Regions from separate parts of the Herbaspirillum sp. C7C8 genome, predicted to be linked through region 2. Evidence: predicted binding sites of a transcription regulator. Region 2 holds the regulator's gene; each other region holds the start of a gene.
The links. The regulator FliA, encoded in region 2, starts transcription of late flagellar genes. The targets are predictions, from matches to a motif close to CTAAAGTTTNNNNNNNNNNNGCCGNTA.
Positions count from the first base shown of each region.

Region 1: the regulator FliA is predicted to act here: its motif matches at 8,055-8,081, upstream of HWE01_RS05045 (DUF5610 domain-containing protein).
Region 3: the regulator FliA is predicted to act here: its motif matches at 6,675-6,701, upstream of HWE01_RS03885 (FlxA-like family protein).

Region 1 covers NZ_JABXGG010000003.1:100,925-110,421, forward strand. Annotated here, with positions in the region: gene pilM (pilus assembly protein PilM) at 1-725, shown strand, start outside; gene HWE01_RS05015 (PilN family protein) at 734-1,288, shown strand; gene HWE01_RS05020 (type 4a pilus biogenesis protein PilO) at 1,285-1,872, shown strand; gene HWE01_RS05025 (hypothetical protein) at 1,869-2,540, shown strand; gene HWE01_RS05030 (type IV pilus secretin PilQ) at 2,537-4,576, shown strand; gene aroKB (bifunctional shikimate kinase/3-dehydroquinate synthase AroKB) at 4,776-6,575, shown strand; gene HWE01_RS05040 (deoxyguanosinetriphosphate triphosphohydrolase) at 6,578-7,729, shown strand; gene HWE01_RS05045 (DUF5610 domain-containing protein) at 8,179-8,934, shown strand; gene HWE01_RS05050 (hypothetical protein) at 8,934-9,434, shown strand; gene HWE01_RS05055 (hypothetical protein) at 9,476-9,497, opposite strand, start outside.
Region 2 covers NZ_JABXGG010000005.1:56,436-65,932, forward strand. Annotated here, with positions in the region: gene flhB (flagellar biosynthesis protein FlhB) at 1-664, shown strand, start outside; gene flhA (flagellar biosynthesis protein FlhA) at 667-2,775, shown strand; gene flhF (flagellar biosynthesis GTPase FlhF) at 2,772-4,265, shown strand; gene HWE01_RS08175 (MinD/ParA family ATP-binding protein) at 4,300-5,103, shown strand; gene HWE01_RS08180 (RNA polymerase sigma factor FliA) at 5,109-5,846, shown strand; gene HWE01_RS08185 (flagella synthesis protein FlgN) at 5,966-6,424, opposite strand; gene flgM (flagellar biosynthesis anti-sigma factor FlgM) at 6,456-6,776, opposite strand; gene flgA (flagellar basal body P-ring formation chaperone FlgA) at 6,990-7,772, opposite strand; gene flgB (flagellar basal body rod protein FlgB) at 8,001-8,429, shown strand; gene flgC (flagellar basal body rod protein FlgC) at 8,436-8,840, shown strand; gene HWE01_RS08210 (flagellar hook assembly protein FlgD) at 8,855-9,497, shown strand, end outside.
Region 3 covers NZ_JABXGG010000002.1:353,856-363,352, forward strand. Annotated here, with positions in the region: gene livH (high-affinity branched-chain amino acid ABC transporter permease LivH) at 32-958, shown strand; gene HWE01_RS03860 (high-affinity branched-chain amino acid ABC transporter permease LivM) at 1,002-2,228, shown strand; gene livG (high-affinity branched-chain amino acid ABC transporter ATP-binding protein LivG) at 2,225-3,001, shown strand; gene HWE01_RS03870 (ABC transporter ATP-binding protein) at 3,001-3,705, shown strand; gene HWE01_RS03875 (ABC transporter substrate-binding protein) at 3,969-4,808, shown strand; gene HWE01_RS03880 (MFS transporter) at 4,853-6,223, shown strand; gene HWE01_RS03885 (FlxA-like family protein) at 6,257-6,610, opposite strand; gene hppD (4-hydroxyphenylpyruvate dioxygenase) at 6,792-7,916, opposite strand; gene HWE01_RS03895 (Lrp/AsnC family transcriptional regulator) at 8,064-8,582, shown strand; gene ada (bifunctional DNA-binding transcriptional regulator/O6-methylguanine-DNA methyltransferase Ada) at 8,742-9,497, shown strand, end outside.

The sequences.
Region 1 (9,497 bases), on a different contig from region 2:
CCGATTTCGAGGCGCTGACGCTGATCTGTCGCTCCCTGCTGGACGAACCCGGTTGCGAGGGCGCTGCCGTCGCGCTGGCGGTACCGGCGCGCTGCCTCACCGGCCAGCGCCTGGTGCTGCCGGCCGACGCCCATCCGCTGCAACGGCAGCAGCAGGTCCACGCCGAGATGGCCGCCTACGGCATCAGTGCCGAGGACCATGCACTGGATTACCGCGAGCTCGGCCCGCAGCCGGGCTCGCCGCTGGACCGGCAGGTACTGGCGGTGGCCGCTTCGCGCCTGGCCATCGAGGACCGCCTGTCGCTGGCCGCGGCCATCGCCCGCCCGCTGGCCACGCTGGCGCCGGAAGACCTGTGTCTGGCGGCCTGGCTGCGTGAGGACAGACGTACCGACCAGACCGCCATACTGCGACTGGATCGCGGCGCGCGCTGGCTGCTGCATGGTGATGGGCCCAGCCATGCCCTGCCCGAGGTCAGCGCGCGTGGCGCTCACCTGGCGCTGCTGGCCTGCGCTGCGCCCCTGCTGAAGCCCTTGCCACGCCGGCTGCTGTTGAGCGGCGACCATCCCGCCCTGGGGCCGATCGCCCGCGCCTTCGCCAAATACGGCGGGCTCGATGCCCAGATAGCCGCCCCGCCTTCCGCGTTGATGCTGGCTCCGCAGATCGCCGCGCAGATGCCGCCCGATTATCAGCTTGCCCTGGCCCTGGCATGGGAGGGACTGGCATGAGATGCGGAATGGATTTTTCGCGCTCCCCGGCGCAGCGGCGGCGCGCGCGCGAGCGCGGCTTTTATCGGATGCTCGCCTGCGCCCTGCTGCTGGGCGCTGCGCTGGCAGCCCTTCCCGGCTGGCGCGTTCGCCTGCATACGGCGTCGCTGCAAGAGGCCAATGCGCTGCTGACCGGACAGTTGCACACCCTGACTCCCCAGGCCCGGCAAAGCGCCGCGTTGCGCAACCAGATTGCGGCGCTGGAAAAGCAGGTCACCGCGCACCAGCAGTTGACCCGACGTCGTCAGCAGGCTCCCCACCTGATGCGAACCGCGGCGCAGGCGGCCCAGTCCACCCCCGGGCAAATCCGGCTGCACCGGCTTCTGTTGCAAGGGGAGCGCGGCGAGTTGCGCGGGCAGGCCGCCAGCGCCCAGGCGGTGCGCGACTTTGTCGTCGCCCTCGACGCCGCCGGACTGGACGGCACCGCCCTGCATGACCTGCAGGCTGAGGACGGTGCCTATGCCTTCACCCTGGCCATCCCCTTGCAGCCCTCCCCGTCGCCCGCGCAAGGAGCTGTCCGGTGAGCCAGGTCCGCTGGCGCACGCATCCGGCGCACTGGCCCCGGTTGGCGCGCCTGGCCCTGTGCTTGCTGGTGGCGCTGTCATGCGCCGGCAGTGGACTGCTGCTGGCCGTGAGCGATCTGGAAGACAGCCGCCAGGCAGCGCGCCAGCGCCAGCAGGATTTGCGTGCGCAGTATCAGGCGGCACTGACGCAGCGGGCGCAGCAGCCTGCCCTGCGATCACGTGAAAGCGCGCTGCTCATGCAGCTGACCGCACAACAGGCGCAGTTATGGTCGGCCGACCAGTTGCAGCCGGATCTGCTGCACACCAAGCTGGCCCGTCGCGCCAGTGAATGCGGACTGACACTGGAATCCTTCAAACCGCTCAGCGGCAAGCTGGCCGCCACCATCGCGCTGCGCGGCAGCCACGCCGGCCTGCTGCGTTTCGTCGAACTGGTCAGCAGCCTCCCCCTCCCGGTGCTGTTCGAGCGGCTCGACATCAACGTGAGCGAACAGGGCGACCAGGCAATACTGCAGCTACATGCCACCGTGAGCACCCCCGGGGCTGCTCTCGTTTCCGGAGGTGACACGAAGGAGTCCGCACCATGAGCCTGCCCTGGCTGGTCTTGCTGCCGCTGTCGCTGGCGGGGATCGTGGGGGGCGTGTTGCTGACCATCGATCCTCCCGATGAAGTGCAGGCCACGCGGGCCTGGATCGCGCAACTGCAGGCGCGGCCCGCGTCCCCCCTGCCCCTTCCGGCTGCTGCCGGACTGTCCGGACCGGCGACGGATGACGCACAGCCTGCCGAGCATGCGGACTTGCCCGATCCCTTTGCGCTGAGAGAAGCCCCACCCGCCAGCCCGCACCGGCAGACCATCTCCCATGTTGACGCCCGCGACGATGAAGACGAGGAGCAACACAGCGGGCACCAGGCCGCGACCGGCACCGCCACTCCACCCGTCCCGACGCCGGCACCCGAGCTGCGACTGCTGGGCACGCTGCGGCGCGACCAGCAATGGATCGCCATCGTCGAACTGCAGGGGAGCACCCGGCAGTTGCAAACCGGCGACGAGCTGCCCGGCAGCCTGGGCCGGGTGCTGGCGGTGCGTGAAGAGGAAATCGATATGGGCCGGGAAGACGGTGCCCGCCAAACCCTGACCATGGCCAGCCTGCCGACGGCCAGTGCGCCAACGATGGCGGCGACGCGCCTGGCCCCGACCCGCGCGCCGATGCGCAGCGTCCGGCGCCGCCTGATCCGACCCGGAGTATCCCCATGAAGATGATCCTGCTCCTGCTCGCCCTGCTGGTGAGCCAGCTTGCCAGCGCAGAGAACCGACTGCTGTCCCTGCACCTGCATCCGGGTGCCGACGGCACGATGCTGGAACTGCGGCTGCAGGCACCGATGGACCCGGCACAAATCGGGACCTTCCATCTGATCAATCCACCGCAACTGGTGCTGGACCTGCCACGGACCAGCGCCGTCGACACGCTTGCCCGCACTCTGGCCGGCAGCGGTCTGGTCAGGCGCATCCAGCTCGCCGCCGATGATGAGCGGCTGCGCCTTCAGGTTTCGCTCAAGCAGGCCGTCACCTATCAACTGCGCGCCGATGGGGATCGTCTGATGGTGGAACTGGCGCAGCGTCCTGCGGCGGATCCGGTCGCGCTGCAATCGATTGAGCTGCGCCGTGGCCCACTGGGCGAGGCGCGCATGACAGTGGAACTGGGCGGCAACGAACACACCGTGCAGGTACGCCAGCTGGGCTCACGCCTGATCGTCGACATCGCCGGAGCCAAGGTACCGCTGGCCTTGCGGCGGCAGGTGGAGACCAGCCAGTTGGGTACGCCGGTCCAGCAATACCGGGTACTTGGCCATCAGGACGGCGCCCGCCTGGTGCTGGAGATGCAGGGCGCGTGGCGCTACCAGGCTTACCAGACCCGGCGGCAGCTGATGATCGATGTCCTGCCGGTCAGTCCGGGCGCTGGCGGCAGGAGCGCGGAGACGGGCTTGCAGGAGGGCAAGACCTATGGCGGGCAGCGGCTCTCGTTGAACTTCCAGAACATTGACGTGCGCACCGCCCTGCAAGTGCTGGCCGAGCAGGGCAGTGTGAACATCATGGCCAGTGACACGGTCACGGGACAGTTGAGCCTGCGCCTCAAGGATCTGCCCTGGGACCAGGTGCTGGATCTGATCCTGCAGGCCAGGGGGCTGGAAATGCGACGCCACGGCGAGGTCCTCTGGGTTGCGCCACGCGACGAGATGCTCGCGCGCGAACGCCTGGAGCTGGAGCAGAAGGCCAGCATCGCCGACCTCGAACCACTGCACGCCGAAAGCTTCCAGCTCAATTACCAGCGCGCCGATACCTTGCGCAAGGCGCTGGGCATCGGCGAAGACGGCAGCACCCAAGCCAATCGCCGCAACGCCCTGCTCTCGCGACGAGGCAGCGCCATGATCGACGGCCATACCAACCAGTTGCTGGTCACCGATACCCTGGCCGTGCTGGCCAACGTACGCAAGCTGATCGAGCGCATCGACGTGGCCTCCCGCCAGGTCCTGATCGAAGCCCGCATCGTGGAAGCCGATGACAGTTTCTCGCGCAACCTGGGCGTCAAGCTCGGGCTGGCCGCCACCACCCGCGGGGCCGCCGTGGGCAATGGCTACGCCGCCATCGGCGAGCGCAGCGGCCAGACACCCGCCACACCTGATCTGTACCTGCGCGAACCGGCCCTGAACTTGCCGGCCGATGGACTCAGCGGTGCCGCCCCCGGCAGCTTCGCCTTCACCCTCTTCAATGCCGCCGCGCAGCGCTTTCTCAACATCGAATTGTCGGCGCTGGAGGCCGAAGGCCGCGGCAAGATCGTCTCCAGCCCGCGCCTGGTCACAGCCGACCAGCAGGCCGCGCTGATCGAACAGGGCGAAGAAATTCCCTACCAGCAAGCCGCCGGTAACGGCAGCACCGCCACCGCCTTCAAGAAAGCCAACCTGAAGCTGGAGGTCACCCCCCAGATCACGCCGGATGGCAACGTCATCCTCGATGTGGACGTCAACAAGGACAGCCGGGGCAGCGTCACGCCCGGCGGACTGGCCATCAACACCAAGCACATCAAGACCAAGGTCCAGGTGGAGGATGGCGGCACGGTCGTCATCGGCGGCATCTATACCCAGACCGACAATGACCATGAGACGCGGGTGCCGCTGCTGGGCGACATCCCGGTGCTGGGGGCGCTGTTTCGCAGCCAGAGCAAGGTGCGGGACAAGACTGAACTGCTGATCTTCCTGACCCCACGCATCGTCGCCGCGCCGCGCCCGTATTGAGCCGCAAGGACCTGACCACGGGATTTTTCCCCGGTGGCGGGGCAAAGAACGGTAAAATCGCTGTTCCAGGCCCGTGGCGCCGGGCGCGAGCCCGCCAGCAGCGGGCAACACAGCCGTCCACCGGGCGGCAGGCGACCGTGCCGGCAGACGTGCGGCGCCATGACATTGGCCAGTAGCGCAAAGCGCAGAATTCTTAGATATGACGGGAAGCATCTTCCTTGTCGGCCTGATGGGAGCCGGCAAGACCACCATAGGCCGGGCCCTGGCCAAAAAGCTGAACAAGCGTTTCGTCGATTCGGACCACGAGATCGAAGCGCGGACCGGCGCCACCATCCCGGTGATCTTCGAGATCGAGGGCGAGGAGAACTTCCGTCGCCGCGAAGCCGAGGTCATCCGCGAGCTCGCAGCCCAGCCCGACATCGTGCTGGCCACGGGCGGCGGTGCGATCCTGCGTGCCGAGAATCGCGAGAATCTCAAGAAAGGCGGCACCGTCGTCTACCTGCGTGCCAGCATCAACCAGATCCTGCAACGCACCGGGCGCGACAAGAACCGTCCGCTGCTGCAAACCGCCGACCCGCGCCGCAAGCTCGAAGAGCTGTCGCGCCAGCGCGATCCGCTGTATCGCGAAGTGGCCGACTTCGTGGTCGAGACCAACCGGCCCAATGTGCAGTTCCTGGTACAGACCATCATCAGCCACCTGGAACTCTCGCCCAAGGAAGGTGCCTGGCAAGCGGTACCGGCACCTGAGGAAACCATCGTCCTGGAAACCGCCAGCGCAGTCCTGACCCAGGCTGCCGATGGCACCACCACACTCTCGCGCAGTCATTCCACCCAGATCCTTCATGGCGCTGCCAGCGCCGAACCCAGCCTTCGCAGCATGAACCAGAACATCGCCTCCGCCGCCACCACGATCGCCTCCCTGACCCTCAACGTCGACCTGGGCGAGCGCAGCTATCCCATCCACATCGGCCGCGGGCTGCTGGACGACCCCACCCTGCTGCCGCAATACGTCAAGGGCAAGCGCGTGGCCATCGTCACCAATGACAAGGTCGGCCCGCTCTACCTGGACAAGGTAGCGCAGGCCCTGCGCGCAGCCGGCAAGCAGGTCACCGAGATCGTGCTGCCCGATGGCGAAGAGGAGAAGAACTGGGCCAGCCTGATGAAGATCTTTGATCGTCTGCTGGCCGACAAGTGTGATCGCAAGACCACTCTGGTCGCGCTGGGTGGCGGCGTGATCGGCGACCTCACCGGCTTTGCCGCGGCCTCCTACATGCGCGGCGTGCCCTTCGTGCAAGTGCCCACGACCTTGCTCTCGCAGGTGGATTCGTCGGTCGGCGGCAAGACCGGCATCAATCATCCGCTGGGCAAGAACATGATCGGGGCCTTCTACCAGCCGCAGGCCGTCATCGCCGATACCGCCACCCTGCACACCCTGCCTCCGCGCGAGCTGGCGGCCGGCATAGCCGAAGTCATCAAGCACGGCGCCATCATCGATGCGCCCTTCTTCGACTGGATCGAAACCAATATGGCGCGCCTGGTCTCCAAGGATGACGCCGCCCTGGCCTATGCCATCCAGCGCTCCTGCGAGATCAAGGCCGAGGTGGTGCGCCAGGACGAGCGCGAAGGTGGCCTGCGCGCCATCCTCAACTTCGGCCACACCTTCGGCCACGCCATCGAGAATGGCCTTGGTTATGGTCAGTGGCTGCATGGTGAAGCGGTGGGCTGTGGCATGGTGATGGCGGCGGACCTGTCGCAGCGCCTGGGCTACATCGATGCCGCCACGTGCGAACGCATTCGTGCCGTGACCGCCGCCGCCGGCCTGCCCACCGTGGCTCCCGACCTGGGCACGGAACGCTGGCTGGACCTCATGGAAGTGGACAAAAAGAATGAAGGTGGCGCGATCAAGTTCATCCTGATCAAGCCGCTGGGCAGTCCTCTGATTACCAACGCGCCGCAGGAGTTGCTCTTGCAAACCCTGGCGGCCTGCACCGGAGCATGAACATGCACACTGAAGCGCCTGACCATCTCGCCCCCTATGCCGCCCACTCGGCAAGTTCGCGAGGTCGGCGCTACAGTGAAACCCCGCCCGGATCGCGCAGCGAGTTCCAGCGCGACCGTGACCGCATCGTCCACTCCACCGCCTTCCGCCGTCTCGAATACAAGACGCAGGTCTTCGTCAATCATGAGGGCGACCTTTTCCGTACGCGCCTGACCCACAGCATCGAAGTCGCACAGATTGCCCGTTCGTGCGCGCGCAACCTGCAACTGAACGAAGACCTGGTGGAAGCCATCTCGCTGGCACACGACCTGGGCCACACTCCCTTCGGTCATGCCGGGCAGGACGAGCTGAACCACTGCATGAAGCATCACGGCGGCTTCGAGCACAACCTGCAGAGCCTGCGCGTGGTCGATGAACTGGAGCAGCACTACGCTGCCTTCGATGGCCTGAACCTCACCTTCGAGACGCGCGAGGGCATCCTCAAGCACTGCTCCCTGCACAATGCCCGGCAGCTGGGCGAGATCGGCGTGCGTTTCCTGGAAAAGAAACAGCCTTCGCTGGAAGCGCAACTGGCCAACCTGGCCGACGAGATCGCCTACAACAATCACGACATCGACGATGGACTGCGTTCCGGACTGCTGACCATGGAACTGATGAGCGAAGTCGATTTCTTCGCGCGCCATCTGCGCGAGGTCGAACAGACCTACCCCGGCATCACTGGCCGTCGCGTCATTCATGAGACGGTGCGTCGCATGATCAATGCACTCATCATCGATCTGAACCAGACCTCGCGCAGCCGCATCGCCGAGATCGCACCCCGCGACATCGAAGATGTACGCAATGCACCGCAGTTGATCGCCTTCTCCGATGCCATGGCTGCCGAAGCCGCCATCCTGAAGAAATTCCTGCGCGAGAAGCTCTACCGCCATTACCAGGTCAACCGCATGACCGCCAAGGCACGCCGCATCATCGCCGAGATGTTCGACACCTTCATCGGCCAGCCCAACCTGCTGCCGCCGGATTATCAGGTCAAGGGCATCGTCGATGAAACCCAACGGCTGGACAAGCAGGCGCGCAAGGTGGCCGACTACATCGCGGGCATGACGGATCGCTATGCCATCCGCGAACATCGACGCCTGTTCGTGATGGAGTGAGGCGTGAGCGAGTGGGTGCAAAGCCCACGTTGAACGCAGTGTCTCGAGACGTTGCGTTTTCGTTCAGCTCATCCGTGCGCGCTCATTGTCTTGCTGCCAGCACGATTTCATTACCTCACTGCAATTGAAATCCCGCTGCCAGCAACTTGCGCACATTTCGTTACATTTTTTCTTGATTGCCTGTGCCCATCTCAGGCCGCCCGACGGCACGCACGGTATCGCCGCAAATCCTTTTCCAGCAAGGCTCTTCGAAAGATTGCGCGAATGCAATGCAGACTTGTCAACGAACTATCCCAGAAACTGAAGGATGTAAATTTCTGTCAACATCAAGTCCGCTTTGAACGGGCCGTTATGCAGCAATGGAGTGGATGCGCATGGTGCGCAGTTTCGCTTCCGTGGATCCGTCTCCCCCTTGATGCCCGGATCCCCTTTTTTTTCAGGAGACCGTCATGGCAATCGGCAACACCACCGGCGTGGACACCAAGTCCCTGCTGCCCACCACCTCCGCTTCCCCCTCGTCGAGCTCTGCAGGGGCGTCTGGCAACGACCAACTGTCCGCGACCTCGGACGACAGCGCCAGCAGCGACAAGATCGCCCAGGCCAAGCAAGCCAACCTGCTCACCGTGAGTGGTGCCAAGGCCCAGTTCAACCTGTCCATCGTGCAATCATCGCTGGAGGTGTCGCTGCAGACGCAGAACGATCCGCTGTCACTGGTCTACAAGACGGCCATCGAGAACATCAACGACATCCTGCGCCCGCAGCTGGGCGACAACGCAATCCAGACGGCGGCAACGCAAGACAATTCGCCCGAGGCTACGGCCGGGCGTATCGTTTCCTTCATCACCAACATGTTCGACCTCTTCAAGCAGAACAACCCGGACAAGGAAGACGCCAGCAACATCGATGACTACATGAATCTCATCTTCAAGGGCGTCGACCAGGGCTTCAAGGAAGCCCGCGGCATTCTCGATAGTCTCAACGTGCTGCAGGGTGACATCGCCGGCAACATCGACAAGACCTACGACCTGGTTCAAAAGGCGCTGAGCGACTTCATCAACAAGGTCAAGGGCGGCAAGCAGGAGGGTGAGGATGGCACCGGCAGCGATGGCAATGCGGATGGACAGGGCGGCACGCTGGTGGCCAGCGAGACGACGGTGAGCATTTCCGTCTCGGTGAGCCAGACGCGGATCAGTACCAGCGCGTGATGCGATCCGGCGCCAAGCTGGACATCACCCTGCTGACGGTCGCCAACGGGCGGCCGTTTTTTTTATCGGTCTTTGGAGAGGCCATCGAGCCATTCGGCTGTCTCGTCAAAGCCGCTGTTCTGCGCATGGACGTTGACGGCCCTGAACAACAGACAGTGAAAGACCAGGGAGAGAATCTGGGCCGCGAAGAAGAACAACCATTTTCCGGGGCCACCGGAAAATTGGAATTCCGGCTCGAAGATGAGAAAGAGCTCAATCGCGCTGGCCACGGCCTGGATCACGCACAGTATCTTCATCACCGCGGCGCCGATCCGGCTGGGATGGAGGTAATGAATCCACGGTATGGCGGCGATCACAAGGAGCAGCAGAACATCGAAACCGATCGGCGGACCGAACCGCCTCATGATCAGGCGCAAGATGGTATTGAAAGTACCGAAGGCGATGAAGGCAAGCAAGGCCTTCAGCAGACGGGGATGATCGAGTTGATACACAGGTTCTGATTGCAAATCACACTCCTTGGCATAAAAAACATGACCCACGACTAAGCGTCTTCACGCGTCACC
Region 2 (9,497 bases):
GCTGGGGCTGGGGGTGGAGTCGCTCAAGACCGCCGGCGCGCATTCGGCGCAGTTGCTGTGGTTCAGCTTCATCACCATGGTCTCGGCGCTGATCCTCATCGCCGTGCTGGATGTGCCTTACCAGATCTGGAATTACGGTCGCAAGCTGCGCATGACGCGCGAAGAGGTCAAGCAGGAGCACAAGGAATCCGAAGGCGACCCGCACATCAAGGGCAAGATCCGCGCGATGCAGCGCGCCATGGCCCGTCGCCGCATGATGGCTGAAGTGCCCACTGCCGACGTGGTGGTCACCAACCCGACCCATTATGCGGTGGCGCTGAAGTACGCCGAAGGCAAGATGGGCGCGCCCAAGGTCGTGGCCAAAGGTGCCGATGACATCGCCGCCAAGATCCGCGAGCTGGCCCGCGAGCACAAGGTTCCGCTGCTGGAAGCGCCGCCCCTGGCGCGTGCGCTGCACACCCATACCGAGATCGGCGACGAGATCCCCGAGGCGCTCTACACCGCCGTGGCAGAAGTGCTGGCCTATGTGTTCCAGCTGCGTACCTATGGGCAGTTCGGCGGCAATCGTCCGGTCGAACCGACCGATCTGGCCGTGCCCAGAGAGCTCGATCCGGCGACCGCGCCCAAGAAACCGCGCGGACCCAAGAATAGAAACAGACGGTAACAATGGCAACCAAACTCAACACCATGAAAATCCCGGCCTGGGTCCCGATCAAGAATGGTCGGGCGCTGGCGGCGCCCATCCTCATCATCATGATGCTGGCGATGATGGTGCTGCCCTTGCCGGCCTTCATGCTGGATCTGCTGTTCAGCTTCAACATCTCGCTGTCGGTGATCGTGCTGATGACTGCGCTCTACACCGTCAAGCCACTGGACTTCATCGCCTTCCCGGCGGTGCTGCTGGTGTCGACCATGCTGCGCCTTTCGCTCAACGTGGCCTCCACCCGTATCGTGCTCACCGAAGGACATACCGGCCCGGATGCGGCCGGCAAGGTGATCGAGGCCTTCGGTCACTTCCTCATCGGTGGCAATTACACCGTCGGTATCGTGGTGTTCGTGATCCTGACCATCATCAACTTCATGGTGGTGACCAAGGGTGCCGGTCGTATCGCCGAAGTGGGCGCACGCTTCACCCTGGACGCCATGCCCGGCAAGCAGATGGCCATCGACGCCGACCTCAACGCCGGCCTCATCGGTGAGCCCGAGGCGCGCGCCCGCCGCAAGGAAGTGGCGCAGGAGTCCGAGTTCTACGGCGCCATGGACGGTGCCTCCAAGTATGTGCGCGGTGACGCCATCGCCGGCATCATCGTGACCGTGGTCAACATCGTCGGCGGCCTGGTGGTGGGCATGGTGCAGCATGACCTGGCCTTCGATGCAGCCCTGAAGAACTACACGTTGCTGGCCATCGGTGACGGCCTGGTGGCGCAGATTCCCTCGCTGATCATCTCGACGGCCGCCGGTGTGGTGGTCTCGCGCGTGGCCAACGATCAGGACGTGGGCGGACAGCTGATCAATCAGCTCTTCGCCAAGCCGGAGGTGCTCTACATCACCGCCATCATCATCGGCGGCATGGGCATGATCCCGGGCATGCCGCACATTGCCTTCCTGCTGCTGGCGGCGGCCATGGCGGGCGGCGCTTATGCCATCGGCAAGCGTACCGAAAAGGCCAAGACCGAGGCTGCTGCGTCGGCGCCCCAGGCAGCGGCTTCGGCCGCCGCGCCCTCCGAGGCCGAGGAGGCCACCTGGAACGACGTGATGCCGGTCGATACCCTGGGCCTGGAAGTGGGTTATCGCCTCATTCCGCTGGTGGACAAGGGGCAGGGCGGGGAACTGCTCAAGCGCATCAAGGGTATCCGCAAGAAGTTCGCCCAGGAGGTCGGTTTCCTGTCGCCGCCGATTCATATCCGCGACAACCTGGAACTGAAACCCTCGGCCTATCGCATCACCTTGAAGGGCGTGGAAGTGGGCAATGGCGAGGCGCATGCCGGCCAGTACCTGGCCATCAATCCCGGCATGGTGACCGGTCCGCTGCCGGGCATGATGACCTCGGACCCGGCCTTCGGCCTGCCGGCCGTGTGGATCGACAGCGGCCTGCGCGAACAGGCTTCCACCATGGGTTATACCGTGGTCGATGCCGGCACCGTGGTAGCGACCCACCTCAATCACCTCATCACCACCCATGCCGCCGAGCTGCTGGGCCGCCAGGAAGTGCAGAGCCTGCTGGACCACCTGGCCAAGGAAGCCCCCAAGCTGGTGGAAGACCTGGTGCCCAAGATGCTGCCGCTGGGCACCCTGCAGAAGGTCTTGCAAAACCTCTTGCTGGAAGGGGTGCATATCCGCGATATGCGCACTATCATCGAAACATTGGCCGAGCATGCCGCCCGCATTCAGGACCCGACCGACCTCACGGCGATTGTCCGGATTGCCTTGGGCCGGGCCATCGTGCAACAGATTTTCCCGGGCGAGAACGAGCTGGCCGTCATGGCCCTCGATTCCAAGCTCGAACGCCTGCTCATGCAGGCACTGCAAGCCAGCGGCGAGACCGGCGGTATCGAGCCGGGCCTGGCCGATTCGCTGGTACAGCAGACCGAGATGGCCGCGCAACGCCAGGAACAGATGGGCCTGGCGCCGGTGCTGCTGGTCGGCGCACCGCTGCGGACCTTGCTGGCGCGCTTCTTGCGCCGCGCCATGCCGCAGTTGCGCGTGCTGTCGCACGCTGAAGTCCCCGAGTCGAAAACGATTAAAGTTACCAGCCTAGTTGGAGGGCAAGCATGAACGTCAAGAAATTTATCGCCAATTCTTCTCGCGAGGCCTGGCGCCAGGTTCGCGAGGCGCTTGGTCCGGATGCCGTCATTCTCTCCAACCGCAACATTCCTGACGGGGTGGAGATCCTGGCCATGGCCAACGAGGACATGACCACCCTGGTGGCGCCGACCGGCGCACGCGATCCGAATGGACGTGCCCAGGCGGCTTCGCTGCAGCAGCAGTCGGGCTTGCCCAGCGCCCAGCAGCCGCGGCGTCCGGCCCTGCTGTCCTCCCCGGTGGCGCAGCAGCCCACTCGCGCAGCACGCCCCGAGAACGCGCCACTACTGGATCAGCCCGCCCAGGCGCGTACCCCGGCGCGCGCGGCAGAACCTGCATCGGCCAGCGACGCCCGCGTCTGGCGCAGCCGCCGCGCCGAGCAGGCCGCTGGCGGCCGGGCAGCGACCTCGGCGCAGCAGGCGCAGGAGTCCGGCGAGCAGGATATGCGCCCGCGCTCGGCGCTGCCCGAATTCGATGGCAAGGACTATGACGAAATCCTGTCCGAGGTCATGAGTGAAATCCGCTCCATGCGCGGCGTACTGGAAACCCAGTTGGCCGAGATTTCCTGGGGCGGTACGCAAAAACGCGACCCGCTCAAGGGTGTGGTCCTCAAGGAAATGCTGGCGGCCGGTTTTTCGGCCAGCCTGTCGCGTCTGATTACCGAAAACCTGCCCGCCAACTCGAAGTCGCAGGACATCATGTTCTGGGTCAAGTCGGTGCTGGCACGCAATCTCAACACCCTGGCCAACGAAAACGAGCTGCTCGAAAACGGCGGCGTCTTCGCCCTGGTCGGCCCCACCGGCGTGGGCAAGACCACCACCACCGCCAAGCTGGCGGCGCGCTGCGTGATGCGCCACGGCTCCGGCAAGCTGGCCCTGATCACCACCGACGGCTACCGCATCGGCGGTTACGAACAACTGCGCATCTACGGCAAGATCCTGGGCGTGATGGTCCACTCGGTCAAGGATGAGACCGACCTGCGCATCGCTCTGGAAGAGTTGAAAGGCAAGCACACCGTGCTGATCGACACCGCCGGCGTGGGCCAGCGCGATCAGATGGTGGCCGAGCAGGACGCCATGCTGGCCGGTGCCGGCGTGGACATCAAGCGCCTGCTGTGCCTGAACGCCACCGCCACCGGCGGGACCCTCAACGAAGTAGTGCATGCCTATTCCAGCTCCGGTCTGGCCGGCTGCATCATCACCAAACTCGATGAAGCCGCCACCATCGGCAATGTGCTCGATGTGGTGATCCGCCACAAGCTCAACCTGCATTACGTGGCCAATGGCCAGCGCGTGCCGGAAGACCTGCACGTGGCCAACAAGCTGTATCTGGCCGACCGCGCCTTCAAGCAGAAGCGCGAAACCGCGCCCTTCGAGTTCCAGGAGGGCGAGTTGCCGGGCGTGATCGGGCCGACCGCGATGTCGATGAATGACAAGGGCCTGCGCGAGGTGAGCTTTGGCTAGTTACGACATCGACCAGGCAGCAGGACTGCGCCGGATGCTGGAAAGGCCGGTGCCGCGACTGTTTACCTTCTTCTCCGTCCTCGGCGAGGAAGAGAAGAGCGCCATGCTCATCAACCTGGCGGCCTCGCTGTCCCAGGCCAAGCACAGTGTGCTGGTCGTGGATGGCGACGTGGCCAGTACCGGACTGTTGACGCGCATCGGTTTGCGCCATGACGTGGCCACGCTGCAGGAGGTGGCGCGCATGGAGCGTCCCTTGATCGAGGCTACCCGTCTGCTGCCGGAAGGATTTTCGATGGCGCGCATCGCCCGCCGCAGCGTTCCTTCGGCCACCGACCCGCACGCAGGACGGCTGGCCGAGATCTTCGACAGCCTGATTGGCCAGGCCGAGATCACCCTGGTCAATGGCGTGCTGGCGCGCGACCTGTCGCTGCCGGTGCCGACCATGGAAATGGGCGAGATCGTGATCCAGGTCTCGACCACGGCCTCGTCGATCAAATCGGCCTATGTGCTCCTGAAGAGCCTGAGCGACCGTATCGGTCGCCGTCCCTTCAGTCTCATCGTCAACGATGCCACCGAAGCCGAAGCCCGCACCGTCTATGCCAACATGGCCCAGGCTGCCAGCCGCTACCTGGCGGCGCAATTGAATTTCATGGGGTCGATTCCGGCCGATGACCATATCCGCCGGGCCACCGGGCAGGGCCGGGCGGTGATGGACGTGTTTCCCTTCGCCGGGGCGGCGCTGGCGTTCCAGCGCCTCTCCAAGCGCTTTACGGCGACCCCGGACGCGACCGGCAGCAGCTACCGCATGGCCACCGACGGTGCCAGCCTGGGAGTGTGACGTGCATGTATAACGTCAAGGGAAAAAAGGGCAAGAACGATGTGCTGGAGCAGCATGCGCCGCTGGTCAGGAAGCTGGCGCATCAGCTCAAGGCCAAGCTGCCCCCCAGCGTAGAGGTGGACGACCTGATCCAGGCCGGCATGATGGGCCTGCTCGACGCCGTCAACCGCTATGAGGAAACCCATGGCGCGCAGTTTGAGACCTATGCCGTGCAGCGTATCCGTGGCGCCATGCTCGACGAACTGCGCAGCAGCGACTGGCTGCCGCGCAGCATCCGCCAGAATGCGCGCAAGGTGGAAGAGGCCATGCAGACCCTGCTGCAGCAACTGGGCCGCCAGCCGCAGGAGGCGGAAGTGGCGCAGCACATGAAGATCAGTCTGAGTGATTACCAGGCCCTGCTGACCGACTGTGGTGGCCATCAACTGATTTATTACGAGGACTTTCACGACGACGAGGGCGGTCATGAGCACTTCCTGGACCGCTATCAGACCGGCGAGGGTGAGGATGATCCGCTGCAGACCCTGATCAACGGTGGTTTCCGTGAAGCAGTGGTGGATTCCATCAAGGCCCTGCCCGAGCGTGAGCAGCTCCTCATGGCGCTGTACTACGAGCAGGAAATGAACCTCAAGGAAATCGGTGCGGTCATGGGTGTCTCCGAATCGCGCGTATGCCAGCTGCACAGCCAGGCGATTTCGCGCATGCGTTCCTATCTGCGCGAGCATTCCTGGAGCGGGGTGGCCTGAGTCCGCAGTACGACAATGAGCAGCATGCCGTATTTGCCGATGCCTCATTTGCAGACACGTTAACGACAAAGCCCGGCCATGCCGGGCTTTTTGCTGGTACCGCGCCTGAGCGGGAAGCGCTACACCACACCCAGTCGACGGCCCGAGGATTTGATGCTGTTCTGACCGTCGGGGCCATAGAAATTGCCAGTGCCGGTCTTGCCTTGCAGAATCGTGAGTGCGCTCTGGTTGATGGAGAGCTTCTTGCCGATCAGCAGGCCATTGACGCGGTTCAGTTCCTTGGCATCCTGGGCCAGTTCGAAGAGGCCGGCCCAGAGATCGCGGTCGGCCTCGCTGGCCTGTTCATTCATCCACTTCTGCATGCCGGCTTCATCTGCGCTGTAGCCCAGCGTACCCAGCAAGGCATGACGGTTGCCAGCCAGGGTGGACATTTCAGCAACGATGGCAGCTTTTTCGGAAATGATGTCGGTCAGCCCTTCCGCAGTGGCTTCGGCCAGCAGAGCCTGTTCCTGGGTCAGTTTTTCCACCAGGCGCGACATGGCAGCGTGTTCCTGGGACAGTTTGCTGGCCGGATTCATGCGAAAGATCCTCTGCAAAAACGAAAGGTGATCAGGCCGGGCGGGCGCTGATGAGGGTCTTGACGGTATCGATCAGGCCATTGGCGACCTTCTCGGGATCGATCTGGAAGGTGCCATTGGCAATGGCGGCCTTGATCTCGGCCACTTTCTTGGCGTCAAAGCTGCTGCTCTTGCTGTCGCCCTTGGTTTCCAGCGCCTGGTAGGTGCTGGACAGGCGCACGCTGTCCGAGGTGGCGGCGGTGGCAGCCGCGCTGTTGCCGGCGGCAGCGCCGCCCTGGGCGGTGGTGCGGGCTTGCGTCTGCGTCTGCTCGGTGTTGAGGGCAGCGGATTTGAGGGCGTCGTTAACGTTCACGGCAGTATTCCTTGTAGGGTGGGGGCGCAGCGCACCCGCCTGTCGTATGGATTATCGACCAGTTCTGGGCAAACTTTAACATTCCCGCACCTGAAATCAGCGCATTTCGGGTACTTTTCTTCACATTCCTGCCAGGGCGATCCGCTGCGTTCCGCCTGGGCATTGTTCTCCGGGAAATTGCTTCATATCAATAAAGAAACCGGCCTGGCCGGCTCAATAATTGATTTCCAGGATCCCGCCGGCCTTGGCAATGCCGCTGACGACCTGGCCGGTTGCCGTGCGGGCCTGGGCCATCTGGCCTTCGTTGGCATTGGTCAGGGCGCGTGCTTCGGTGGAGATCTGGAAACCCGGTCCCGTCGAAACCACCCGCACCGCCTGGCCCTGCTGCACCACGCGCTGGTTGCGGATGGCATCCAGGCGCAGGGGCGTGCCGGCGCGCAGAGACATGTTGGCCACCCGGCCGATCACTTGCGATTCTTCGGTGACGACCCCGCTGGGCAGGGTCGACATGTCACCATGGATGCGGGTGACGTCACTGGCGCTGATGGTCTGGCCCTGGGCCAGCGGTACGGCGGCGACCAGGTAATCCGAGATCACCTGGACGTTGGCGCGCAGGTAAATGGTCCAGGGGGAGGGCGCCACGCACTTGACGCCGACCGTGGTGCGGCCGAACAGGCGGCCGCCATTGGGCATGAAGGCTTGCGGTTCCAGGCAGGCCGCCAGCGTGAGGCGTGTATCGACCGGATCGATGGTGACCGTGACGCTGCCGGGCAGGCCCGAGGTCTGGCCTTTCAGGAATTCTTCCGCCACTTGTTGCAAGGCTGATAAGTCCTGCTTTTGCGCAGTATTGGGCGTAGCGGAAATATTGGCCGTGTTGGTGCTGTTGGGGCTGCTCTGGGCGTGGGCAGGTGCAAGCGTCCCCAGGCCGGCTGCCAGCAGGGCGAGGGCGGCGAAGGTGCGGCGCAGGGCGCGCAAGGGGTGGTTCAGGTGTTTCATGTTGTGCAACTTGCCGGCAGGGCGTAGGCGAATCTTGGCAGTGATGTTACTTCGCGCGCGCGAGGTCAAAAGCGCAAACAGGGGAGGCTTTTCTCTCTTTATCGCCCCTTAGAGTCCGGGGACCGAACGTATGATCAAGCCTACGTAATTCCATCATCGGCGCAGTCCGCAAGCGGCCAGGCAAGGGCAGGCGAGAGCGGCGCAGCGACGGTATTTCCGGAGGACCCGATGGTCTCTAAGCTCGACGATTTTTTCCGTTTCAACGAGATGGCGCTGAACCTGCGGGCCCAGCGCCAGCAAGTGCTGGCGTCCAACATCGCCAATGCGGACACGCCCAACTACAAGGCGCGTGACGTCAACTTTGCCGATGCGCTCAAGAATGCGCTGGACAGCAAGAGCACCACCCTGCCGCCCCTGCAGCTGGAGCGCACTGCCGCGGCCCACGTGGCCGGTACCGCGCCCGACAATGGTCCGGGCAGCATCGGCGGTTCGCCCTTGCAGTACCGTACGCCGGCCCAGGGCAGCGTGGACGGCAACACGGTCGATCTGGACGTGGAACGCAATGAATTCGTCGACAACGGCCTTCGCTACGAAGCCGGCGTCACTGCCGTGAACGGCCAGATCAAGGCCATGTTGAACGCCATCCAACCGGGTTGATAAACCATGTCTCTTTCCAACATCTTCAACGTGGCCGGCTCGGCCATGAGCGCCCAGGCCCAGCGGCTCAATGCCACGGCCAGCAACATCGCCAACGCCGACAGTGCCACCAGCCCCGACGGTACGCCCTACAAGGCCAAGCAGGTGGTGTTCGAAGCCATTCCCGTGGGCGGGGTCAAGGACAGCGGCGTGAAGGTCGCGGCCGTGGTCGAGGACCAGGCCCCGCCCAAGCTGGTCTATGACCCCAAGCATCCCATGGCCGATGGCAATGGCTACGTGGCCATGCCCAACGTCAATCCGGTCGAGGAAATGGTCAACATGATCTCGGCTTCGCGCTCTTACCAGACCAATGTGGAAACGATGAACACGGCCAAGGCCATGCTCGTCAAGACCCTTACCATCGGCCAATAACCAGGACCTGAATCATGGCAATCGTCTCCAGTGACCTGCTCACCGCAATGAATGGTACGAGCAGCAGCTCGTCCACCACCACCAGCTCTTCCAGTCTGGACGACAACAGCCCGGACGCGATCCAGAATCGCTTCCTGACGCTGCTGATCGCGCAGATGAAGAACCAGGATCCCAGCAACCCGATGGACAACTCGCAGCTCACCACCCAGATGGCGCAGCTCTCGACCGTCTCGGGTATCAGCCAGTTGAACAACTCGCTGTCCACGCTGATGGGCAATCTCAATTCCTCGCAGGCACTGTCCACGGCCAACATGATCGGTCACAGCGTGCTGGCCCCGGGCAACAGCATCCAGCTGACCTCCGATACCACCAAGGACAGCAGCGGCAATGATGTCACCAGCCAGAAGGCCGTCTTCGGCGTGAACCTCTCCGGTACCGCTTCCTCGGTGGTGGTGACCATCAAGGATTCCACCGGCGCCGTGGTGCATACCACCGATCTCGGTACCCAGGCAGCCGGCGTGGTGCCGGTGATCTGGGATGGCACCAACAACACCGGCGGCAAGGTGGCCGACGGCAACTACACCTTCACGGTCAGCGCCTCCAACAACGGTACGGCGGTGAGTGCCTCGACCTTGTCCTTCGGCACCGTATCAAGCG
Region 3 (9,497 bases), on a different contig from region 2:
AATGGGGCATTTCCACTTTCCGGGTTCCCTCATGAATGAATTGCTCCCTCAACTGACCCAGCAGCTCGTCAACGGGCTCTCGCTGGGTGCGATCTATGCCCTGATCGCCATCGGCTACACCATGGTCTACGGCATCATCGGCATGATCAACTTCGCCCACGGCGAAATCTACATGATCGCTTCCTACGTCGGCCTGGTGACGCTCACAGCCATCGGCGTGCAGTCCGGTTATCCCTTGCCGCTGCTCTTGGGCGGTGCGCTCATCGTCTCGGTCCTGGTGACGGGCCTCTATGGCTGGACCGTCGAACGCGTGGCCTATCGTCCGCTGCGCGGCGGGCCGCGCCTGGTGCCGCTGATCTCGGCCATCGGCATGTCCATCTTCCTGCAGAACTATGTGCAGATCGGCCAGGGCGCACGCGACATGTCGGTGCCGGTGCTGATCTCGGGCGCGCTGGAGTTCCAGATGGGCAGCGACTTCACCGTCACCGTGCCGTATTCGCGCATGGTCATCGTGGGCGTGACGCTGGTGCTGATGGTGGCCCTGACGCTGTTCATCGCACGCTCGCGCATGGGCCGTGCCTGCCGCGCCTGCGCTGAAGACATGGGCATGGCCAACCTCCTGGGCATCGATACCAACAAGGTGATTTCCTTCACCTTCGTCCTGGGCGCGATGCTGGCGGCGGTGGGCGGCGTGTTGATTGCGCTGACCATCGGCAAGCTCAATCCCTACATCGGCTTCATCGCCGGCATCAAGGCCTTCACGGCGGCGGTGCTGGGCGGCATCGGCAGCATTCCCGGCGCCATGCTGGGCGGCGTACTGCTGGGTCTGGCCGAGACCTTCGCGGCCGGCTACCTGCCTTCCGAATACAAGGACGTGGTGTCCTTCGGCCTGCTGGTGCTGATCCTGCTGTTCCGTCCCACGGGCCTGTTGGGCAAGCCCGACATCGAAAAGGTCTGAGCCTGCTGCGCTCGACGGACAACGACAAATTCAAGGAGGCGTGATGCCTGAGACTTTCAAGAATGCCGTGGCGGCGGCGCTGGTGACCGCCGTATTGACCATCCCGCTGCTGGGCATGCAGCTGCAGCTGGAGGGCTACCGCGTGGTCCTCAATACCCACTGGACCCCGGTGCTGGTGGCGGTGCTGGCCGTGTTCCTGTTCCAGCTGGCCAAGCCGGCGCTCTTGCGCACCCGCGCCGGCATCAAGCTGCCGACGCTGCCGCGCATGCAGCCGGGCCAGCAGCGCGCGGCCATGATGATCCTGCTGATGGCCGCGCTGGTGTGGCCCTTCTTCGGTTCGCGCGGCTATGTGGACGTGATGACTCTGGCGCTGATCTACGTGGTGCTGGGCCTGGGCCTGAACATCGTGGTCGGTTTCGCCGGCCTGCTCGACCTGGGTTACGTCGGCTTCTATGCCGTGGGTGCCTACACCTATGCGCTGTGCAACCAGTACTTCGGCCTCTCGTTCTGGGAGTGCGTGCCGCTGTCGGCGGCTGCCGCCGCACTGTTCGGCTTCCTGCTGGGCTTCCCGGTGCTGCGCCTGCGCGGTGACTACCTGGCCATCGTCACGCTGGGCTTCGGTGAAATCATCCGTCTCTTGCTCAACAACATGACCAGCCTGACCGGCGGACCGGATGGCATCTCCGGCATCCCCAAGCCGACCGTGTTCGGCGTGGTGATGGCGCGCAATCCGCTGACCGAAGGCGGCACCACCTTCCACCAGATGTTCGGCCTGAGCTATCAGGGCGCGCATATGGTGATCTTCCTGTACTTCCTGGCCTTGCTGATGGTGCTCTTTACCTGGTTCGTCACCAGCCGCCTGCTGCGCATGCCCATGGGCCGCGCCTGGGAAGCGCTGCGTGAAGACGAGATCGCCTGCCGCTCGCTGGGCATCAATCCAACCCGCGTGAAGCTTTCCGCCTTCACGCTCGGTGCCGCCTTCGCCGGCCTGGCCGGTTCCTTCTTCGCCGCCCGCCAGGGTCTGGTGACGCCGGAATCCTTTACCTTCATCGAGTCCGCCCTGATCCTGGCCATCGTCGTGCTGGGGGGGATGGGCTCGCAGCTGGGCGTGATTCTGGCCGCCATCCTGCTGACCGTATTGCCGGAACTGGCGCGCAGCTTTGCCGAATACCGCATGCTGATCTTCGGCCTGGTGATGGTGCTGATGATGATGTGGCGTCCGCAAGGATTGCTCCCTGCAACCCGTCCGCACGTGGAGTTGCCGCAATGAATTCGTCCATGAAAACCATGCTGGAAGTGTCCAACCTGTCGATGCGCTTCGGTGGCCTCCTGGCCGTGGATGGCGTCTCGCTGGCCGTGCAGGAGCGCGAAGTCTTCGCCATCATCGGTCCCAACGGGGCCGGCAAGACTACCGTCTTCAACTGCATCAGCGGCTTCTATCAGCCGACCTCGGGCGAGATCGCTCTCGATGGCGTCTCGATTGCCCGCCAGCCCAGCCACCAGGTGGCGCAGCAGGGGCTGGTGCGGACCTTCCAGAATATCCGCCTCTTCAAGTCCATGACCGTGGTGGAAAACCTGCTGGTGGCACAACACCAGCAGGTCAACACCAACCTGCTGTCGGGCCTGCTCAAGACCGCGGCCTATCGCCGCTCCGAGCAGGAGGCGCTGCAACGCGCGGCCTACTGGCTGGATCAGCTCGGCCTGACCGCACTGGCCAATCGTGAGGCGGGCACGCTCTCGTATGGCCTGCAACGCCGCGTCGAGATTGCCCGCTGCATGATCACCAGGCCGCGCCTGCTGCTGCTGGATGAACCGGCTGCCGGCCTGAACCCGCAGGAGAAGCAGGAGCTGTCGCAACTGATCGACCGCCTGCGCCGCGAGCACGGCGTGGCCGTGCTGCTGATCGAACACGACATGAGCCTCATCATGGGCATCTCCGACCGCATCCTGGTCATGGAGCACGGCAAGCCCATCGTCACCGGCACCCCCGAACAGGTGCGTAGCGACGAGCGCGTGATCAAGGCTTATCTGGGAGAAGAATGATGCTGCAGTTTGACAAGGTGCATACCCACTATGGCGCCATCGAGGCCCTGCACGGCGTATCGCTGAAGGTGGAAAAGGGTGAGATCGTCACCCTCATCGGTGCCAACGGTGCCGGCAAGACCACCCTCTTGATGACGCTGTGCGGACGTCCGCGTGCCTCCGGCGGTCGTGTGATCTTCGAGGGCCAGGACATCACCCAGCTGCCGACCCACGAGATCATGCGCCGGGGACTTGCCATCTCGCCGGAAGGCCGACGCGTCTTCCCCAGTCTGACCGTGCTGGAGAACCTCCAGATGGGCGCCTTCTTCGCCAGCAATGACGAGATCGAGCAGGGCGTCGCGTACGTTTTCGGCCTTTTCCCGCGCCTCAAGGAGCGAGCGGCCCAGCGGGCCGGGACCATGTCCGGCGGCGAGCAGCAGATGCTGGCCATTGGCCGCGCCCTCATGAGCAAGCCGCGCCTGCTGTTGCTGGACGAACCCACGCTGGGCCTGGCCCCGCTGGTGATTGCGCAGATCTTCGAGATCATCCGCACCATCCGCGACAGCGGCGTGACGGTGTTCCTGGTCGAGCAGAACGCCAACAAGGCCCTGGGCGTGGCCGACCGTGGCTATGTGCTGGAAAACGGCCATGTGGTCATGTCCGATACCGGTGCCAACCTGCTGGCCAACAGCGACGTGCGCAAGGCTTATCTGGGCCACGGCTGAATTGTCCGTTGGCTGTCCGTTGACTGTCTGATCGCTGTCCGATGACGGCCCGGTCCTCACCCGACCGGGCCGTTGTCTTGTGGACCGGCCAGATGAAGCGGCAGGGCAGGGTGAACAGGTCATGTCAGGTGATGTGTACCGAAAACTGTCAGGGTACTGTATTGGTGCGTAGAGAGATTTGTTTGTAAAGTGTATGGGAGTGTCTGCTGCGAGTGACATCCGGGATTGTTTCGGGCTATCCTCGACGCTCGATGAGGAAAAGCATGAAAAAGATTTCGCAGCAACTCAAGCAACTGGGCATGGGCAGCCTGCTGTTGGCCGGGGCCTGGCTGGTTCCCGCTGCGGCGCACGCAGACCGCCTGGGGCAGATAGAGGCGCGTGGCGTGCTGATCTGCGCCACGCTGTCCAAGAATGAGCCGCTGGGATTTTCCGATCCGCTGACCGGCCAGATCGTCGGGTTTGATGTCGACATGTGCAGCGCGGTCGCTCGCAAGCTGGGCGTACAGATGCAGCACCGCAGTGTGACGGTGGAGGGGCGTCTGCCGGCGCTCATGAAGGGGGAGGTGGACCTGGTCTCGGCGGCCTTGGGCTATACCCGCGAACGCGCGCGCCTGATCGATTTCACGGCCTCGCATTACCAGAACCCGATCAAGCTGATCGTACAGAGTGATTCCGGCCTGAACCTGGTCTCCGACCTGGACGGCAAGCGCATCAGCGCCAATCGCGATTCCACCCCGGAGCAGGCGGTGCGGCGCGTGCTGCGCAAGGCCAGCTTGCTGACCTTCACCGACACACCGCAATCCTTCCTGGCGCTGGCGCAGGGCCAGGTCGATGCGCTGGCCATTTCGATGCCCTCGGGCATTCGTTTCGTCAATGAGTCGGGCGGACGGTTCCGCTTCGTCGAAGGCGCACTGGCCTGGGAGCCCACTGCACTGGGCGTCAAGAAGGGAGAGCACCGGCTGCTCGATGCCGTCAACCAGGCCCTGGCCGCACTGGAAAAGGAGGGCGAGATCGATGCCCTGTGGACCAAGTGGTATGGTCCCAAGACCAAGTTCAATATTCCCCGCGACAAGAAGTTGACGCCCATTTCGGCGTTCCGCTAAACGCCCTTTTCTTCCCTGTCTTCCCGGCGCCCCCGCGCAGAGTCATGTCTGTTACTTCCGTTCTTCCTTGCGTTTCTCCCGATCATGACGGCCTGCCGCCGCGCCAGCGCCTGCTGGCCATCGCCACGGTGGTGTTGGGCCTGACCATCGCCGTGCTCGACGGCTCCATCGCCAACCTGGCCTTGCCGGCCATGGCGGCCGATCTCAAGGCCAGCGATGCCGATGCGATCTGGGTCATCAACAGCTATCAGATCGCCATGGCGGTGTGCCTGCTGCCGCTGGCGTCGCTGGGAGAAGTGATCGGCTACCGGCGCGTCTACCTGGGCGGGCTGTTTCTCTTCACGCTGGCCTCGCTGGCCTGCGCGGCCAGCGGCGACATGCTGCAACTGAGCCTGGCGCGGGTACTGCAGGGACTGGGCGCAGCCGGGATCCTCTCGGTCAATACCGCACTGATCCGCTTCATCTATCCGGCCCGCCTGCTGGGTCGTGCCATCGGCTACAACGCCCTGGTAGCCGGCACCGGCAATGCCCTGGGCCCGACCGTGGCCGGCCTGATCCTGCATCTGGCCTCGTGGCACTGGCTGTTCCTCATCAACATCCCGCTCGGCCTGGTAGCGCTGGTCGTGGGCAACCGCGCCTTGCCGGCCAATCCGCTCTCGGAACGCCGTTTTGATCGCCAGAGCGCCTTGCTTTGCATGGGCTTCATCGGCTTGCTGCTCTATACCATCGATGCCGTCGGTCATCTGCAAGGCGGCTGGGTGGTGGCACTGTGCGCGCTGCTGACTGCCATCAGCCTGGTGCTGCTGTTGAAGCTGCAATCGCCCAGTGCGCCCATGTTGCCGCTGGACCTGTTGCGCATTCCCCTGTTTGCGCTCTCCATCGGTACTTCGTTCTGCTCCTTCGCGGCGCAGATGTCGGTCTTCGTGATGCTGCCCTTCCTGCTGCAGAATCAACTCGGCATGAGCGCAGCGCGCGCCGGTCTGTTGCTGACGGCCTGGCCGATTGCGGTAGCGCTCACCGGTGTGGTGGCGGGCAAGCTCTCGGATCGCATCTCGGCAGGCTTGCTGGGCGGGGTGGGGCTGGCGGTGATGTGCCTGGGCTTGCTGGCCCTGCTGACGGTGGACCGCAGCACGCCCGATGGCGTGATGCTGGCCATGTTTGCGGTATGCGGGGTTGGCTTCGGGCTGTTCCAGTCGCCCAACAATCGCACCATGATCAGCGCCGCGCCACGTGAGCGTACGGGCGGTGCCAGCGGCATGCTGGGAACGGCACGCCTGACCGGGCAGACTGTGGGTGCCTCGGTGGTGGCCATGCTCATGGGCATATCGGCCACGCCCTATGCGCCGGTGCTGTGCTTTGCCGCTGCCCTGGCGGGTGCGGCTTGTCTGGTGAGCCTGTCGCGGCTGCGTTATTGAGCCGGCAGAATCTTCAAGGAAGCGAAACCGGCCTCAAAGCACCGCTGCCGCCAGCTCGCCACGGGCATGCTGGTGTGCGGCATGGGCGGCCACCGACAGGGCCATGGTGAGATAGTTTTCGCCGCGCCTGCGCTGTCGCGCCTGCTGCTGTTCCAGCACGAACAACTGCTGGTAGAGCGTGCGGATCTGCTGCTGCAGCAACTGACGCTGCTGCTTGCCGTCGCGGTTGGCCGGGAAGCGGGCCAGGGATTGGGTCTGCTGTTGCAGCAGCAGGATACGATGACTCAATTGCGCCACCAGTTCGGCGGGGTCATGGTCCAGCGTGTCTGCCATGGCCGGTTCAGCTGGGGCGTGGGCAGGTTTTTCTTGTTCATACGCGACGTTCATGCGGACTCCGGCCCGTTGGGCGCAAGGGATTGCAAGGGGACAGCGGTGTTGCCTTTGCATGGATTTACGGCGCTCCCGGCGCGATCTTGAGTCTCGGAAAGTAAAAAAACGAAAAGACGCAGGCCCGGCCAGGGCGCTGCGTCTTTTGCATGGCGGCTGCAGGAGCGCGTTCGCCCGGCGGTCAGATCACGCCACGGCGCATCTGGTCCAGCTCGATGGATTCGAACAGAGCCTTGAAATTGCCCTCGCCAAAACCGTCATTGCCCTTGCGCTGGATGATTTCATAGAACACCGGGCCGATCAGGTTCTGGGTGAAGATCTGCAGCAGCAGACCCTGGCCCGCCGTGGGGGCGCCGTCGATGAGGATCTTCAGCTCGCGCAGGGCATCGAGGTCTTCGCCATGACCGGGGATGCGCCGCTCCACCAGGTCATAGTAGGTGGCGATGGTGTCCTGCAGCGGCACCCCACGTGCATACAGGGCGCGCACGGTCTGGTAGATGTCGTCGGTGCCCAGGGCAATGTGCTGGATGCCTTCGCCGTTGTACTGCTTGATGAATTCCTCGATCTGCGACTTGTCGTCGGCGCTCTCGTTGATGGGAATGCGGATCTTGCCGCAGGGGCTGGTCATGGCGCGCGAACGCAGGCCCGTGACCTTGCCCTCGATGTCGAAATACTTGATCTCGCGGAAGTTGAACAGGCGCGTGTAGAACGAAGACCAGGTATCCATCGCGCCGCGCATGACGTTGTGGGTCAGGTGGTCGATGTAGGTCAGGCCGACGCCCTTGGGGTTGCGCTCCACGTCGGGGAAGAACTGAAAATCGACATCATAGATGGAGCCGTTGTCGCCATAGCGATCCACCAGATACAGCAGCGAACCGCCGATGCCACGAATGGCAGGAATGTTCAGTTCCATCGGACCGAGCTTGGCTTCCACGCCTTCAGCGCCCAGTTCCAGTGCACGTTTGTACACATGGGCTGCATCCCGCACCCGGAAGGCCATGGCGTTGACCGAGGCGCCGTGCACCTGGGCAAAGGCGGCGGCATTGCTGTGGGGTTCGCCGTTGAGGATGAAGTTGATTTGGCCCTGGCGATACAGGGTGACATTCTTGGAACGGTGGCGCGCCACCGCCGTGAAGCCCATCAGCTCCAGCACGGCGGCAATGCCGGCCGGATCGGCGGCAGTGTACTCGACGAACTCGAAGCCGTCGGTGCCCATGGGGTTGTCGAACAGGTCGCCACTGACGGTGGTGGCGGTATTGGCGGTATTGACGGCTGCGGTGGCGAACTGGGTGTCTGCGTGGCCCATCTGGTGTCTCCTCGAATAGGGAGGGCCGACAAGCGCGGCCCATGCGAGGAGTTTATTGCGTCAAGACTGCAATTTGTGATTGTTTTTTGCGCGATATATTAGATAATATGCACAAATAATTCTTAAATATGAACTTTGGAGAGACAAATGAGCATCATCAACGTGGATCGCTACGACCTGGCCTTGCTGACCGAATTGCAGCGAGACGGCCATATTACCAATAGCGCGCTGGGTCTGAAAGTGCATCTGTCCACTTCGCAGATCAGCCGTCGCGTACAACGGCTGGAAGAAGCCCACGTCATCGAGCGCTATACCGCCGTGCTGGACCCGGCCGTGGTCGGCCTGGGCGTGACCGCCTTCACCACCGTGACCCTGGACCGCCAGGGCGAAACCCGTGGCGAACTCTTCGAGAAAGCCGTGGAATCCATGCCGGAAGTGACCGAGTGCTTTTCCGTCACCGGCGAGGGCGACTACATCCTGCGCATCGTCGCCCCCGACCTGGCGGCGTTTTCCGAATTCATGATGACCCGGCTGCTGCGCCTGCCGGGCGTGACCAACGTCAAGTCCAACATCACCTTGAAGAAGGTCAAGCAATCGCACGAGCTGCCGCTGGAACACGTGATGCAGCCGGTGAAGTCGCGCCAGCGCATCCGTTTCTCGCAGTGAGCTGAACCACATGATGTGAAAATTCAATGATGGATGGCTGCCATCATTGAATTGTCCGATGATGCGTTTCATCCACGCAGCAATTCAAAAGCAATGATCGGAGTGCATCGTCGGTAGCACGCGCCTAGAATCAGTGCCATCTGATTCCGGGAGCACTCCATGCTGACCATGACTTCTACCCCCATGCCGGGCCCGGCCACCGATGCTGCGCTCCTCGACCCGCAAACCTGCTGGCAAGCCGTGCAGCAGCGCGATGCCGGCTTCGATGGTCGGTTCTGGTATTCGGTGCGCAGCACCGGTGTCTATTGCCGGCCCTCCTGTGGCGCACGGACGCCCTTGCGCAGGAATGTGGACTTCCATGCCAGCTGTGCGGCGGCCGAAGCGGCTGGTTTTCGTCCCTGCCAGCGCTGCAAGCCTGACCAGCCCCCCCTGCACGAACGCCAGGCCCGCGCCATCGCGCAGGCCTGCCGCCTGATCGAGCAGGCCGGTGAACCGCCTGACACCGCCACCCTGGCCCAGGCCGCGGGTCTGAGTCGCTATCACTTCCATCGTCTGTTCAAGCAACAGACGGGGCTCACCCCCAAGGGCTATGCCGAGGCCTACCGCGCCGCACGCCTGCGCGCGCAACTGGGCGGCAGTGCCAGCGTGACCGAGACGCTCTACGAAGTCGGCTTTGCTTCCAGCGGAGGCTTCTATGCCCGCAGTACCGCGCAGTTGGGCATGCAGCCTGACGTCTACCGGCGCGGCGGCCAGGGCGAGAAAATCCGCTTCGCGGTGGCGCAATGCTGGCTGGGGGCCTTGCTGGTGGCAGCGACCGAACAGGGCATCTGCGCTGTCGCCCTGGGCAGCGAGCCCGAGCCCCTGTTGCAGCAACTGCAGGACCGCTTTCCCCACGCCGATCTCGCCCCCGGTGAT